2 regions of the Rhizobium ruizarguesonis genome follow, and region 2 is predicted to be linked to the other one. Evidence: predicted binding sites of a transcription regulator. Region 2 holds the regulator's gene; the other holds the start of a gene.
The links. The regulator PhoB, encoded in region 2, activates phosphate uptake and scavenging genes when phosphate is short. The targets are predictions, from matches to a motif close to TGTCATNNANCTGTCAT.
Positions count from the first base shown of each region.

Region 1: a site for PhoB is predicted at 5,451-5,467, ahead of J3P73_RS23895 (DUF1868 domain-containing protein). Genes of this name have one in related genera too.

Region 1 is NZ_CP071678.1:4,895,465-4,903,751, reverse strand. Features, by position in the region: gene J3P73_RS23920 (MFS transporter) at 1-1,031, shown strand, start outside; gene ispG (flavodoxin-dependent (E)-4-hydroxy-3-methylbut-2-enyl-diphosphate synthase) at 1,231-2,481, shown strand; gene hisC (histidinol-phosphate transaminase) at 2,498-3,559, shown strand; gene J3P73_RS23905 (polyprenyl synthetase family protein) at 3,572-4,486, opposite strand; gene mtgA (monofunctional biosynthetic peptidoglycan transglycosylase) at 4,622-5,359, shown strand; gene J3P73_RS23895 (DUF1868 domain-containing protein) at 5,518-6,240, shown strand; gene J3P73_RS23890 (glutathione S-transferase family protein) at 6,254-6,901, shown strand; gene rpmF (50S ribosomal protein L32) at 7,057-7,242, shown strand; gene J3P73_RS23880 (hypothetical protein) at 7,388-7,795, shown strand; gene phaR (polyhydroxyalkanoate synthesis repressor PhaR) at 7,790-8,287, opposite strand, start outside.
Region 2 is NZ_CP071678.1:643,461-651,747, reverse strand. Features, by position in the region: gene J3P73_RS03185 (Hsp33 family molecular chaperone) at 1-158, opposite strand, end outside; gene argF (ornithine carbamoyltransferase) at 249-1,163, opposite strand; gene J3P73_RS03175 (aspartate aminotransferase family protein) at 1,206-2,405, opposite strand; gene J3P73_RS03170 (GcrA family cell cycle regulator) at 2,826-3,359, shown strand; gene phoB (phosphate regulon transcriptional regulator PhoB) at 3,643-4,326, opposite strand; gene phoU (phosphate signaling complex protein PhoU) at 4,460-5,173, opposite strand; gene pstB (phosphate ABC transporter ATP-binding protein PstB) at 5,218-6,033, opposite strand; gene pstA (phosphate ABC transporter permease PstA) at 6,049-7,371, opposite strand; gene pstC (phosphate ABC transporter permease subunit PstC) at 7,368-8,287, opposite strand, start outside.

The DNA of each region.
Region 1 (8,287 bases), 790 kb from region 2:
TTGGGCTGATGATCCTCGTCTTCGGCGTCGGCTCGCTGGTCATGATGCCGATCGCCGGTGCGCAGATCGCCAAACACGGCTCGCGTGTCGTCGTTCAGGTACTGGCTGTCTGCTTGCTGCCGTTGCTGCTGGCATTGACGCTCGCGCCAAATGTGCCGACCGGGGCAATCTCGCTCTTCCTGTTCGGCGGCTTCATCGGCGCAATGGATGTGGCGATGAATGCCAATGCGGTGTCGGTCGAGAAATCCATGCGCCGCGCCATCATGTCGTCCTGTCACGCTTTCTGGAGCCTTGGCGGACTGATCGGCTCCGGTCTCGGCGGCATCGTGATTTCCAAGCTCGGCGTGCTCGGCCATGCGCAACTGGCGACGGTGCTGGCGGCAATCTTCCTTGCCGTCGCGTGGCCGATGATCCTTGCGGATCCGCCGCATCCTGACACCAAGAAGGAAAAGACGAAGCTGCCGATGGTGCCGCTGCCGTGGCTGCTCGGGTTGATGGCGCTGTTCAGCATGGTGCCTGAAGGTGCGGTTCTCGACTGGGGCGCACTCTATCTCCGGCAGGAAATGGATGCATCCGTGGCACTATCCGGTCTTGGCTTCGCAGCCTTTTCGGCGACCATGGCAATCATGCGCTTTGGCGGCGACCTGGTGCGCGACCGTCTGGGCGGCGTCAAGACGCTGCGCATCTGCACGCTGTTTGCCATCGTCGGCATGCTGCTTGCAGGCCTGGCACCCAATGCCGAGATTGCCATCCTGGGCTTTGCCTTTTGCGGTATCGGCATTTCCAACATGGTGCCGATCGCCTTCTCGGCGGCGGGCAACATACCCGGCCTCAAGCCCGGCATCGCCATCTCGGTGGTCACGACCATGGGCTATTCCGGCATGCTGGTTGCGCCATCGTTGATCGGCTTTGTCGCCGAGCATATCGGCTTTGCCGTCGTTTTCATGGCGCTGCCGGTGCTGCTCATCGTCGTTCTCCTGCTCTCCAAGCTGGCCCATTATGCCGACGGCACGACCGGAGGCGGTCACTGAGCCGCCTCCCAACAAAAGTGATATCAGGGGCGGTTGACAAGAAAGCGGTCATGATCCACCTGAAAGGCACTGTTTCTAAAGCGCGTCGCAATCTTTCAGATTTGCTCCTCGCGCCTTAGGTCTTTATTTTTCGCATGTCGTTATCGCAAAACCGCTGCACACTTTTGCGCGACATGTTTTAGGGGTGCAAGAACTCTTCATGTTGTCAGCCGCCGATTTTGATCCGAAACCACGCCGCGCTTCCGTTGCCGTCGATGTCGGCGGCGTCATCGTCGGCGGCGGGGCGCCGGTCGTCGTGCAATCCATGACGAACACCGATACGGCCGACGTCGATTCCACCGTCGCGCAGGTCGCCGCTCTCCACCGGGCGGGCTCGGAGTTGGTGCGCATCACCGTCGATCGCGACGAGAGTGCGACCGCCGTGCCGAAGATCCGCGAGCGGCTGCTGCGCCTCGGCATGGACGTGCCTTTGATTGGCGACTTCCACTATATTGGCCACAAGCTGCTCGCCGATCATCCTGATTGTGCCGCGGCGCTGGCGAAATACCGCATCAACCCCGGCAATGTCGGCTTCAAGGACAAGAAGGACAAGCAGTTCGCCGAGATCATCGAGATGGCGATCCGTTATGACAAGCCGGTGCGCATCGGCGTCAACTGGGGCTCGCTTGATCAGGATCTGCTGACGGCGCTGATGGACCAGAATGCCGAAGCCGGGTCGCCGCTTTCGGCCCGGCAGGTGACGCGCGAGGCGATCGTGCAGTCGGCGCTGCTTTCGGCAGCCCTTGCCGAAGAGATCGGCCTGCCGCGCAACCGCATCATCCTGTCGGCCAAGGTCAGCCAGGTGCAGGACCTGATCGCCGTCAATTCCATGCTTGCCGAACGCTCCAATCATGCGCTGCATCTCGGCCTGACTGAAGCCGGCATGGGCACCAAGGGTATCGTCGCCTCGTCGGCGGCGATGGGCTTCGTGCTGCAGCACGGCATCGGCGATACGATTCGCGTGTCGCTGACGCCGGAGCCGAACGGCGACCGCACGCGCGAAGTCCAGGTGGCGCAGGAAATCCTGCAGGTCATGGGCTTCCGCCAGTTCATACCCGTCGTTGCGGCCTGTCCGGGCTGCGGACGCACGACGTCGACGGTGTTCCAGGAGCTCGCTCAGAACATCCAGAACGATATCCGCAAGAACATGCCGGTCTGGCGCGAGAAATATCCCGGCGTCGAGGCACTGAACGTCGCCGTCATGGGCTGCATCGTCAATGGGCCGGGCGAAAGCAAACATGCCGATATCGGCATTTCGCTTCCGGGTACCGGCGAGACGCCAGCGGCCCCCGTCTTCATCGACGGCCGGAAGGCGTTGACGCTGCGTGGTCCCAATATCGCCGCCGACTTCGAAGCGCTTGTCGTCGACTATATCGAGAAGCGTTTCGGCCAGCGGACGGCGGCGGAATGAGCGCCCGCAAGTTCGCATGAGCCGGTACTGGTCGCCAATCGTCAGCAAGCTTCGGCCCTATGTCGCGGGCGAGCAGCCCCGCATCGCGAACATGGTCAAGCTCAATACCAACGAGAGCCCTTACGGGCCGTCTCCGAAGGCGCTCGAGGCGATCAGGGACGCGGCGGACGATCGTCTGCGGCTCTATCCCGATCCCTCCGCCATGGAATTGCGCGGGACGATCGCGGCCCATTTCGGCCTGACGGCGGAAGAGGTATTCGTCGGCAATGGCTCCGACGAGGTTCTTGCGCATGTGTTTCAGGCGCTGCTGAAACATGAACGGCCGCTTCTCTACCCCGATGTGACCTACGCCTTCTATTCGACCTATAGCCTGCTATACGGCGTCGAAGCGATCGAGGTGCCTGTTGATGATGGGTTCCGGATCCGGCTGGAAGATTACGACAGACCATGCGGCGCGATCATCATCCCCAATCCGAATGCACCGACCGGTATCGGCCTGCCGCTTGCTGGTATCGAAGCACTTCTTGCCGCCCATCCGGATGCGGTCGTCGTCATAGACGAGGCTTATGTCGATTTCGGCGGTGAAAGCGCCATCCCGCTGATATCCACGCATCCCAATCTGCTGGTAATCCAGACCCTGTCGAAATCCCGTTCGCTTGCAGGTCTGCGCATCGGCTTCGCGCTGGGACAGCGGCCGCTGATCGAGGCGCTGGAGCGGGTCAAGGACAGTTTCAATTCCTATCCGCTCGATCGTCTGGCGCAGCTTGCCGCGACGGCGGCGATCAAGGACGAGGCGTGGTTCGAGACATGCCGGAGGAAAATCATCGCCAGCCGGGAAAGCCTCGGTTCTGAACTTGAAGCTTTGGGTTTCGAGGTCTTGCCGTCGCAGGCGAATTTCGTTTTCGCGAGGCACGAAAGCCGTTCGGGAGCAGCGCTTCAAGCCGCCCTACGGGAGCGCGGCATTCTCGTCCGGCATTTTGCCAAGCCGCGTATTTCGGACTTCCTGCGTATCAGCATCGGCACGGACGAGGAGTGTGCCCGTCTGGTTTCCGCCCTTGAGGAGATATTGGCCGCCTGACCAGGAAAGGCTCTAGTTCTTCCGGTCGGCGATGAAATGCGCCGCGGCGGTAAGGGTCGAGGCGCGGGCGCCATAGGGGGCCAGCAGCGCCTCGGCATCGCGGACATGCTCACGGAGCTGGGCCTCGGCCCATTCCATGCCGCGCAGGGCCACAAGCGTTCCCTTGCCGCGGGCCGCATCCTTGCCGGTTGCCTTGCCCATGGTCGCCGCGTCCGAGGTCAGGTCGAGGATGTCGTCGGCAAGCTGAAAGGCAAGGCCGATCTTTTCGCCGAAGGCGCGCAGGCGGCGGCGATCTTCCGGCAGGCTTGCCGAGATGACGGCGCCGGCTTCGCAGGCGAAGCGGATCAGCGCGCCCGTTTTCATCGCCTGCAGCCGGATGATGCCGGCCTCGTCAGGGACCTGCCTTTCCGCCGCGAGATCGAGCGCCTGGCCGCCGGCCATGCCGCCGAGACCGGCTGCGCGGGCAAGGGCCAGCACAAGCGATGCCTTGCTCGAATCGGGAAGGGTCGTTTCCGGCGCGGCGATGATGTCGAAGGCATAGGTCAGCAGGCTGTCACCCGCGAGGATTGCCGTCGCTTCGTCGAATTTTATGTGCACCGTCGGTTTACCGCGGCGCAGGTCGTCATCGTCCATGGCCGGCAAGTCGTCATGTACGAGAGAATAGCAGTGGACACATTCGAGTGCGGCGCCGACGCGAAGTGCCGCCTCAGCGTCGCCGCCGAGAAGGGCTGCACTTTCGACGACGAGAAACGGGCGCAGCCGCTTGCCGCCGTTCAACACGGCATAGTGCATGGCATCGCGCAGCGTCTCGGGCCTGGCGATTTCATCGGAAAGAGCATTTGCTGAAAGCAATGCGTCGAGCAGCGCCTCGATCTCGCGGGCGTTGTTCTTCAGCCTCGTCTCGAAAGTGTCCCGGTTCGCGTCCATGGGCGCTGTTTGGCATGAGCGCCCCCGGGCTTGCAACGGAATTGTCGATGGCGGCAGCAAGATTCGCCACGCACTCTGGCATAAGCTCTGCACAGGCGTTATGAGAACGACAGGAGCGAAATCGGACTGGGGACATTGGATATAGCGCCAGAGAGAGAGGACAGCGTCGACATGCCGGCTCGTCGGCGATGGTTCGAAGACCGGCGTGTGTTGAAACGCATTGTTCTTGCCGTGCTGATCGTGCTGATCCTTCCCTATGCGCTGATCCTTTTCTATCTGCTGCCCTTCATTCACCCCGTCTCGACGCTGATGCTGCGCGATCTCGTGCTGCTGCGTGGTTACGACCGGCAGTGGGTGTCGCTGGATAAAATCGCCCCGGTTGTGGTGCAGTCGGTGATGATGTCAGAGGACGGACAGTATTGCTTTCACGGCGGCGTCGACTGGGCGGAAATGCGCATGCTGGTCGAGGATACGCTGAAAGGCCAGGCGACGCGCGGCGGCAGCACGATCCCGATGCAGACGGCGAAGAACCTCTTCCTCTGGAACAGCCGCTCGTTCGTGCGCAAGGCGCTGGAACTTCCGCTCGCGGTGACCACGGATTTCGTCCTGTCGAAACGGCGGCTGATGGAAATCTATCTCAACATCGCCGAATGGGGTCCCGGCATCTACGGTATCGAGGCGGCGGCCCAGCATCATTTCAAGGTGCCGGCCTCGAAGCTGACGCGGCGCCAGGCATCGCTGCTTGCCGTCTCGCTGCCAAACCCGATCGACCGCAATGCCGGCAAGCCCGGACGAGGCCTTCGCCGGCTCGCCGGCGTGATCGAGAGACGCGCACAAGGTTCGGGCGATTACATCAAGTGCATCTATGACTGAGATCAGAACTTGTCGCTAGAACAGGATGATTTTAGGCCGGGTCCGCCTAAAATCTGAATCCTGTTCTAAATTATATAGTTAGAGCGGCAAGTGTCATCTGACATTCTTGGTTCTGCCATATGGGCGAATGCAGTCCAACCAGAGCCCCCGAGTCGCCCATGACCATCACGACATTTTCGCCCGAGCTTCTCTTTTGTTCGAAGAGGCACAATCCAACCCCGCCCGCCCATCTCGGCAGCCGCTATGGCAAGGTCGGCGGCTTTCTGCCGGAAGCCGGCAACACCATCGTTTGCCATCTCGAAAAGGGCTCGCAGACGCAGTCAGTACTGATCGAGGCGCGTGAGAAATATCTGGCGATGCCCGAGGCTCCGCAGTTCCTCTTCACGCCGATTTCAAGCATTCACATGACGCTTTTCGAAGGTGTCATCGAGACCAGGCGCCGCCAGGATTGCTGGCCGGGCGATCTCCCGCTCGATACGCCGATCGACGACATGACCGCGCTGATGGCGGCCAGGCTGGAAGGTTTCTCGATGTTCGACCCCTTCAAGGTCGCCATCGCCGAAGCGCGTCCGTCAGGCCTGCTCGTCGACGGGGCCACGGCGAACGACCGCAAGGTCATGCGCGCCTGGCGCAGCGCACTGGCCGATCTTCTCGGCTATCGCCAGCCGAACCATGAGGACTATAAGTTCCACATAACCTTCGCCTATGCGATCGAACGGCTGGAGGACGAAGCCTTGCCGCGCTGGCAGGCGATGCTCGATGACGTGGCCGACGATATCCGCCGCAAGGCCGCTGTTTTCGAGCTGACACCGCCGGCATTCTGCATGTTCGAGGATATGAACCATTTCCACGAATTGCTGATCTTCGATTTCGAAGCCTGAACGGGAGAGCCTCATGGACAAACCGACGCTTTACATCGCCAACAAGAACTATTCCTCCTGGTCGTTCCGGCCGTGGATGGCGCTGACGGCTGCCGGAATCGATTTCGAGGAAGTCTTGATCCCCTTCGACGATGCGGGTGGCAATCCCAATATCAAGGCGGTATCGCCGACCGGGCGGGTGCCGCTTCTCAAGCACGGCGCATTGAAGATCTGGGAATCGCTGGCGATCATCGAATATGTCGCCGAACTTTATCCGGACGCCGGCCTTCTGCCGAGGGATCGGGCCGAGCGGGCGCTCGCCCGCTCGGTTTCGATGGAAATGCTCTCGAGCTTTCGGGCGCTGCGCAGCGCCTGCCCGATGAATATCCGCCGGCCGAAGGGCAAGATCGCGTTGCCGGATGGTGTCGACGCCGATATCAGCCGCATCGAGACGATCTGGCGCGACCTCCTGCAGCAATCCGGCGGACCGTTTCTCTTTGGCGCGTTCAGCGGGGCGGATGCGATGTTTGCGCCTGTCGTCAACCGGTTCGACATCTATGATCTCGTCAGCCGAAACGACATCCTGGCCTATATGGAGACCATGAAGGCGCATCCGGCCTGGCGGAAATGGGAAGAGGCGGCCCGCGCCGAGCCTTGGATCGTACCGGAGGACGAAGTCTGAGCCTGGAATCATCGGCTTCGCAAAAAATACGCATGGGGACTGGTCAAGGCCACCCCTTGCATGTATAAGCGCGCCAAATTCCGAAATCGCGACATGTCCGTTTCGGCCGCCAGTGTGGCCGTGGGAATGTTTTGCCCGCAAGTGGAGTAAGAGAAATGGCTGTACCGAAGAGAAAAACAAGCCCGTCCAAGCGCGGTATGCGCCGTTCGGCAGACGCCCTGAAGGCTCCGACCTACGTCGAAGACAAGAACTCCGGCGAACTGCGTCGCCCGCATCATATCGACCTGAAGACCGGTATGTATCGCGGCCGCCAGGTTCTGACGCCGAAGGAAAGCGCATAATTTCCCGATCCGGCTTGTCCGATCAAAGTTTTAAGGCCGGCGTCACGCCGGCCTTTTGCATTTCGACGATATAATATTTGCAATGACTTGCAGTCAGGCAACGGTTTGCGGCAGTATTCTTCCATGATGCGCTGGGAGATTGCAGATGATAGCCGCCATGCCCCTAATGATTATCCCGTTTATTCTTTACAATCTTGCGATGCTGGGCCTGATGGGCGATGGCGGCATTCCGGCACTGCAACATGATATCATCGTACTGTCGATGATCTCGGGCGCCATCTGGAGCATGGCGCTCGGCGATCTTTTCATCGTCATCGCACTTGTCGTGCTGTTCTTCGAAATCCTCAAAGCGACCAGAACCGGTCCCGGCAATCTCGTCAACCACATGCTGTCGATGCTGGTGTTCATCGCGTTCCTGGTCGAGTTTCTGCTCGTCCGGGATGCTGCGACGCAGGTGTTCTTCATTTTGATGACGATCGCTCTGATCGATGTCATCGGCGGTTTTGCCGTGTCGATCCGGAGCGCCGGGCGGGATGTCTCGATCGGATTATAGGTTGTCGAGCTTGTTCTGAAGGGCGCGGAGCTGTTCCTTCAACTCGTCGATATCCTTGGCCTCGGCCTTGCGGCTTTCCTTGGCGGGCGGCGTCATGAAGGGCGAGAACATCTGCATCGCCTGCTGAAACAGCTCGGTATTGCGGCGAACATGGTCCTCGACCATCTGCATCGGCAACTGCAGGTTCTTGCCGAGCGGCGTTTCGCCGAAGGCGCGGGTCACCTGCTCGCGCATCTGGGCCTGCTGTTCGGTGAAGGAGCGCATCGAATGTTCGAGAAAGCTCGGCACGACCATCTGCATCTGGTCGCCGTAATAGGTGATGAGCTGGCGCAGGAAGGAGATCGGGAGCAACGTGTTGCCGGTCTTCGATTCCTGTTCGAAGATGATCTGGGTCAGCACCGAATGGGTGATGTCATCTCCGCTTTTTGCATCTTGTACGGTAAATTCTTCGCCCTTCTTCACCATCTCCGCCAGGTCTTCCAGCGTCACGTA
Region 2 (8,287 bases):
ACGGGTGCGGGATAATGATGACGCTCGAGGATCGCATCGAGCATCGGGCCGAGCTGGACGGCGCGGCCGCGCACATCCAGCCCCTCCACCTGGAAGGGGACGACATGGTCATCGCCGGCGAAATCAAACTGGCCGAGGGCGGCTGCAGCTTCTGCCATGGCTTTTAACTCCTAGTTTCAGAGCGATGGGCCAGCGTGCCCTTCGCTCACGCGGTCGCGAGTCTGTCTCTCGCGACGTCCGATTATGGTTCAGATCGCGCCCAGGCACCAAGCAAGAATCGACTTCTGCGCATGAAGACGGTTTTCCGCCTCATCGAAGACCACGGATTGTGGACCGTCGATCACTTCGTCCGTCACTTCCTCACCGCGATGGGCGGGCAGGCAATGCATGAACAATGCATCATTGCCGGCTTTCGCCATCAAGGCCGCGTTGACCTGATAAGGCTGGAAGACATTGTGACCCCGGGCCCGATGTTCCTGATTCATGGAGACCCAGGTATCGGTCACCACGCAATCGACGCCGGCGACCGCACGGTCGGCATCATGGCAGAGCATGATTTCGGCGCCCTCATTGCGGGCCCAGTTCAGATAGTGATCCTTGGGCTCGGAGCCAAGGGGTACGGCCATGTTCATGCGATAGCCGAAGCGCGCGGCACCCTCGACCAGCGAATGCAGCACATTGTTGCCGTCGCCGGTCCAGGCGATGGTCTTGCCCTTGATCGGGCCGCGGTGCTCTTCGAAGGTCATGATATCGGCCATGATCTGGCAGGGATGGGTGTCATCCGTCAGCGCATTGATCACAGGCACGGTCGCATGCTGGGCCAGCTCGACCAGCCGCGAATGCTCGGTGGTGCGGATCATGATCGCATCGACATAACGCGACAGCACCTTGGCGGTGTCGCCGATCGTCTCGGCGCGGCCGAGCTGCATCTCGGTGCCGGACAGGAACAGCGTTTCGCCGCCGAGCTGACGCATGCCGACGTCGAAGGAGACGCGGGTGCGGGTCGACGGCTTCTCGAAGATCATCGCCAGCATCTTGCCGGCGAGCGGCTTGTCGCCCTGGCCTGCCTTGAAAGCCTGCTTGCGGGAAAGCGCATCGTTCATGATGGTTCTGAGATCGGCTGATGTGACTGCCGAAAGATCGAGGAAATGTTTAGGGCTCATATCGTCTTCTTACCTGTGCTGCGCCCGAAGGCGGCAATCTCTTCAAGCCGTCTTCTTGACCTTGGAGGCGCGAATGCTCTCGGCGGCGCGTTCGACGCGGGCAAGGCCCTCGCGGGCTTCCTCGGCGGTGACCACGAGGGGCGGAAGAAGGCGGATGACGTTGTCGCCGGCGGGTACGCCGAGCAGATGGGCGGCGCGGATCGCCTGCAGCAGCTCGGCTGAGGGAACGGCAGCCTTGATGCCGAGCAACAGCCCCTCGCCTCTGATATCCTCGATCACATCGGGATAACGATCCTTCAGCGAGGCGAGGCCCTGGCGAAAGACCAGTGCTACGTCGCGCACATGCTGGAGGAAGCCATCGGCAAGGATGATGTCGAGCACGGCGCTGCCGACGGCCATGGCGAGCGGATTACCGCCATAGGTCGAGCCATGCGTGCCGGCCTTCATGCCGGAGGCGGCCTCTGACGTGGCAAGGCAGGCGCCGAGCGGGAAACCGCCGCCGATGCCCTTGGCGACAGCCATGATGTCGGGGGTGATGCCCGACCATTCATGGGCGAAGAGCTTGCCGGTGCGGCCGACGCCGGTCTGGACCTCGTCGAGGATCAACAGCAGGTCGTTATCGTCGCAGAGCTGGCGAAGCGCCTTCATGAATTCGGTGGTGGCCGGACGGACACCGCCCTCGCCCTGCACCGGCTCGATGAGGATGCCGGCCGTGGCATCGGTGATCGCGGCGCGGACCGCTTCGATATCGCCGAAAGCCACCTGATCGAAACCCGGCGCCTTGGGGCCGAAGCCTTCGAGATATTTCTCCTGGCCGCCGGCAGCGATCGTCGCCAGCGTCCGTCCGTGGAAGGCGCCTTCGAAGGTGATGATATGGAAGCGCTCGGGATGGCCCTTGGAAAACTGATAGCGGCGCGCCGTCTTGATCGCGCATTCGAGCGCCTCGGCGCCCGAATTGGTGAAGAACACCTTGTCGGCGAAGGTGGCGTCCGTCAGCCGTTTTGCCAGACGTTCCTGACCGGGGATCTCATAGATGTTCGACAGGTGCCAGACCTTGTCGGCCTGCTCCTTCAGTGCGCCCACAACATGCGGATTGCTGTGGCCGACGGAGGTGACGGCAACGCCGGCGCCGAAATCGAGATATCGCTCGCCGCTTTCGGTGATCAGCCACACGCCCTCGCCTCGCTCGAACCGCAGCGGGGCACGAGAATAGGTGTCATAAAGCGGCGCGGCTTCAGCCATGGCGCGATCTCCATCAAAGTTGCCGGGCAATGACTCCGGCTAAAGAAACCAGGCCCGAAAAATCAAAAATGCCGCCTTGCGGCGGCGAGTGGCACTATTTCCTTTTCGCGCTGCAATGTCAACAAAACTGCGCCCTTAGCTTATGCAGCAAGGGTGTACAGCGGCATTTTCAGTCTTCAACAGGCATTATTGCAGAAATGCCACGCAGGGGCAGCAAGTTGGGGAAAACTACGAATTCGATTCATCCGGATTCATGCGACTCTTGTCACGGAGTCAGCCTCACACTAGGTTAAAGTTCAATTACTAGACTGCATGCGGCGGAACTAGTCACCAAAATTGATCAAGCGTTTCTTGTTTCGGAGCTCCCGGGACAACGGTGAGGGATTCTGCCATCACCAACGCAGAAGGTGGAGACAGGGCATGAACTGGACAGACGAGCGGGTCGAGAAACTCAAGAAACTTTGGGCCGAAGGACTGAGCGCCAGCCAGATCGCTGCGCAGCTTGGCGGGGTCAGCAGAAATGCGGTCATCGGCAAAGTGCACCGGCTGAGCCTTCCCGGCCGTGCCAAGGCCGGCGGCACCAACACCGCGGCACGAACGCCGAAGCGCAATACCTCGGCGCCGCGCGCGCCGAACTACGCCTCGCGGGTCACTACCCGCACCGTTACCCGCCAGCAGGGCGCGACCATGCTGAAGGAAGAGATCGAGATCGAAACGATCGAGGAAATGGAATACGTGCCGAGAGGCAACGTGGTCGTGCCGATTTCCCGACGCCTCGGCCTGACGGAACTGACCGAACGCACCTGCAAGTGGCCGGTCGGCGATCCGCTGAAGGACGACTTCCATTTCTGCGGCTGCGAATCCCCCGACAATTCGCCCTATTGCGGCTATCACCAGAAGCTTGCCTACCAGCCGGTCAACGAACGCCGCCGGGCAGCAGCGCGGGCCAGCTGAGCGGGCTGACCATCGTCAGAATGCAGAAACGGGCCGAGTGGCCCGTTTTTTTGTGCGCGTGGATGGGAGCGCTCGTTGCGGGGATGGCTGTCCCTCACCCTAACCCTCTCCCCGTAAACGGGGCGAGGGGACGTGCCCTGCAAAAGGTTGTGGGGAACGGAGAGGTCGCGGCATATCCCCTTCGCCCCGTTTACGGGGAGAACGTGGCGGCAGCCGGATGAGGGGCAGTCCATCGCCGCGAACCGACAGCAGCGGGACAAGCCCGAGCATGACGAAAAAGCCCTCAGGCTTCCATCGAATAACCGGCGCCGCGGACGGTGCGGATGACGTCCTGCATGTTGGAAAAATTCAGCGCCTTGCGCAGGCGGCCGACATGGACGTCGACGGTGCGCTCGTCGACATAGATATCGTGGCCCCAGACGCCGTCCAACAGCTGCGAGCGGGAGAAGACCCGGCCTGGCGACGACATCAGGAATTCCAGCAGGCGGAATTCGGTGGGGCCGAGGCGGACTTCGCGGGTCTTGCGATGGACGCGATGGGTCTCGCGGTCGAGCTCGATGTCACCGCATTTCAGCACCGTCGACAGCACTTCGGGACGGGCGCGGCGCAGCATCGCCTTGACGCGGGCAACAAGCTCGGGGGTCGAGAAGGGCTTGACGACATAATCGTCGGCGCCTGTCGACAGCCCGCGGACACGCTCGCTCTCCTCGCCGCGCGCCGTCAGCATGATGATCGGCAGGCGCTCGGTTTCCGGCCGCATGCGCAGGCGCCGGCAAAGCTCGATGCCGGAGACGCCGGGCAGCATCCAATCGAGGATGAGCAGATCGGGCGTGCGCTCCTGAAGCCGCATTTCGGCTTCGTCGCCACGAAGGATGGTATCGACCTCGAAGCCTTCCGCTTCGAGATTGTAGCGAAGGAGCACGCTGAGGGCTTCCTCGTCTTCAACAACTGCAACTCTCGGGATCATGCGTGTCGGTCTCCTCGCGCATGATCCTTAAACCGGGGGTGATTTAAGCAATGCATCCTGCGCAAAATCAGAATTGGCTGCGACCTCTTGCGCGCCCGGATGGGCGCGCACGCAAGCGGCGGGGTGTGGGCGGTTATTCGGTGACCGCGCCGACGGTGTTGGCGCTGTCGTCCTTCGGACGGTCGCCTTCCGGCTGCGCGCCTGTCGTCATGTAAAAGATCGTCTCGGCGATGTTGGTGGCGTGGTCGCCGATGCGCTCGATGTTCTTGGCGCAGAAGAGAAGATGCGTGCAGCTGGTGATGTTGCGCGGATCTTCCATCATGTAGGTCAGGAGCTCGCGGAACAGCGAGGTGTACATCGCGTCGATCTCGTTGTCGCGTTCGCGGATCGCATTTGCCTTGTCGGCTGAACGATTGGTGTAGACATCGAGCACTTCCTTGAGCTGGACGAGCGCCAGCTCGGACAGATGCTCAAGGCCGCGGGCGAGCTTGCGGGGAACGCCGGTGCTTTGGACGGCGATGACGCGCTTGGCGGTGTTCTTGCCGAGGTCGCCGACGCGTTCGAGATCGGCGGCGATGCGGATCGAACCCATGATTTCGCGCAGGTCCGAAGCCATTGGCTGACGGCGGGCGATGGTGACGATCGCCTTGTCGCCGATTTCGCGTTCGGCGTGATCGAGGATCACGTCGTCGGAGATGACCTTCTGCGCCAGCGCGGTATCGCCGTTGACAAGAGCGCGCACGGCTTCGCTGACCATCTGCTCGGCCAGGCCGCCCATTTCGGAAATCCGCCTGGACAGGAACTTCAAGTCATCATCATAGGCAGAAAAAATATGTGTCGATGCCATGGGGCTTTATCCTCGAATAACGGGAAGGCTTGGTGTCGCCAAAATCAACCGAAGCGACCCATGATGTAGTCCTGGGTGCGCGGATCGTCGGGATTGGTGAACATCTTGTCGGTGTCGTTCTCCTCGACGAGATTGCCGAGGTGGAACATGGCGGTGCGCTGCGAAACGCGCGCGGCCTGCTGCATGGAGTGGGTGACGATGACGATCGTGTAGTTCTCGCGCAGCTCGTGGATCAGCTCCTCGACCTTGGCGGTGGCGATCGGGTCGAGCGCCGAGCAGGGCTCGTCCATCAGGATAACTTCGGGGCTGACGGCGACGGCGCGCGCAATGCAGAGGCGCTGCTGCTGGCCGCCCGACAGGCCAGTGCCGGATTCGTGCACGCGGTCCTTGACCTCGTTCCAGAGGCCGGCGCGCTGCAGGCTGGTCTCGACGATCTGGTCGAGGTCGGCCTTCGACTTGGCAAGGCCATGGATGCGCGGGCCGTAGGAGACGTTTTCATAGATCGTCTTCGGGAACGGGTTGGGCTTCTGGAAGACCATGCCGACCCGGGCGCGAAGCTCGACGACGTCGATATCGGGATCATAGATATCGTCGGTATCAAGCGTGATCTTGCCGGTGACGCGGCAGCCGTCGATCGTGTCGTTCATGCGGTTGAGGCACCGCAGGAAGGTCGACTTCCCGCAGCCGGACGGGCCGATCAGGGCGGTTACCGTGTTTTCGCGGACGTTCAGGTTCACATCGAAAAGCGCGCGCTTCTCGCCGTAGTAAACCGAGACTTCCTTTCCGATCATCTTATAAGGGACGTTGCTCATCTTGCGATCCAGCGCCTTTTCAACTGCAGCTTCCGTCAACATATTCATGATGTTTAACTCCGTTTACCAGCGGCGCTCGAAGCGACGACGCAAGAGGATGGCGCCCATGTTCATGACGATCAGGAACAGGAGCAGGACGATGATGGCACCCGAAGTACGCTCAACGAAGGCACGTTCGGCCTCGTTGGCCCACATATAGACCTGTACGGGCAGAGCCGTCGAGGGATCGAGCGGTGTCGTCGGCGCGTTGGCGACGAAGGCGACCATGCCGATGAGGAGCAGCGGCGCGGTTTCGCCGAGCGCGTGCGCCAGGCCGATGATCGTGCCGGTGAGGATGCCGGGCATGGCAAGCGGCAGAACATGGTGGAACACCATCTGCATCTTCGAAGCGCCGAGGCCGAGTGCTGCGGCGCGGATCGACGGCGGCACGGCGCGCAGAGCCGCACGCGTGGCGATGATGATCGTCGGCAGGGTCATCAGCGTCAGCACCAGACCACCGACCAGCGAAGCCGAGCGCGGCAGGCCGATGAAGTTGATGAAGACGGAAAGACCGAGCAGGCCGTAGACGATGGAAGGAACCGCGGCGAGGTTGTTGATGTTGACCTCGATCAGATCCGTCAGCTTGTTCTTCGGCGCAAACTCCTCGAGATAGATCGAGGCGGCGACGCCGATCGGCAGAGCAAGCACGAGGACGATCAGCATCAGATAGAGCGAGCCGATCAGGGCGACGCCCAGGCCTGCGGCCTCCGGACGGCTGGAATTGCCGTTGACGAAGAGGCCGGTGTTGAACTGCTTGTGGAGAGCGCCGCTCGCCTTCAGCTCGTTCATCCAGGCAACCTGCTTGTCGTTGACCTTGCGGTTCTTCTCATCGACCGAGAGGTCAATCTGGCCCTTGCTGGCGCTGTCGACATTGGCGTCGGCGAGCACCGTGACGTTGACCGTCTTGCCGATGAGCGACGGATCGGCGATCACCATATCGCGCAGCTGGATCGGCGCGCTCTTCGACAGCATGGCGGATGCATCGCGCACGTCGGGACGGCTCGAGGCATTGATGTTCAGCTGCTTGACGATCGCGTCACGCAGGAGAACCGGATAGTTGGCGGCGATCAGCACCGAAGGGTCGGTCGCACGCTTATTGTTTGGATCGATCGTCTTCTCGGAAAATTCGATCGGCAGGGTGACCGCCGTCTGCTGGAAGGCGGTATAGCCTTTGCCGATCACCGTCCACAGCAGGATGAAGAGAAAGACGAGACCGAAGGTGATGGCGGCGATGCCATAGGCCTGGAACCGGCGCTCGGCGGCATAGCGGCGCTTGATGCCGATATCGCGGCGCACGGGCGCCTTGGAAACGGTGACGCCGGCTGTGGGAGAAACAATATCCGTCATTCGTACTGCTCCCGGTATTTGCGCACGATGTAGAGCGCATAGATATTGAGGCAAAGCGTGATGCAAAACAGCGTGATGCCAAGGGCAAAGGCAACCAGCGTCTGCGGCGAGGTGAACTCGAGGTCACCGGTCAGTTGGTTGACGATCTTGACGGTCACCGTCGTCATCGGCTCGAAGGGATTGATCTGAATGCGGGCGGCGACACCGGCGGCCAGCACGACGATCATGGTTTCGCCGATGGCGCGCGAGGCCGTCATCAGCAATGCGCCGACGATGCCGGGAAGGGCTGCGGGCAAGACCACTTTCTTGATGGTTTCAGAACGTGTGGCACCAAGACCGAGCGAACCGTCACGCAGTGACCGCGGCACGGCGGTGATGATGTCGTCCGACAGCGAAGACACGTAGGGGATCAGCATGATGCCCATGACGATGCCGGCCGTCAGAACGCTCTGCGCCTGGATGAAATTGCTGTAATTGCCGGACAGAAGGCCGCTGATCTGGGCGGAGAAATCGCGCAGGAACGGACCGACGGTGACGAGCGCGAAGAAGCCGTAGACGATCGTCGGAATGCCGGCGAGCACTTCAAGCAGCGGCTTGGCGATCGAGCGCACCCTCATCGAGGCGTATTCGGCCATGTAGATGGCGGCGAAGAGGCCGACCGGCACGGCGACCAGCATGGCGACCAGGCCGATATAGATCGTGCCGAGCAGCAGCGGGATCAGGCCGAACTGGCCGAAGGACGAGCTGCCGGCGCCGGCAAAGCGCGGATCCCAGACGGTGCCGAAGAAGAAGTCCATGGCAGGAACGGCCGCAAAGAAGCGGGCGGCTTCCGACAGCATGGAGAACACGATGCCGATCGTCGTTAGAATGGCGATCGAGGAGGCGAGCAGCAGGCCCCAGAGCATGACGCGCTCGA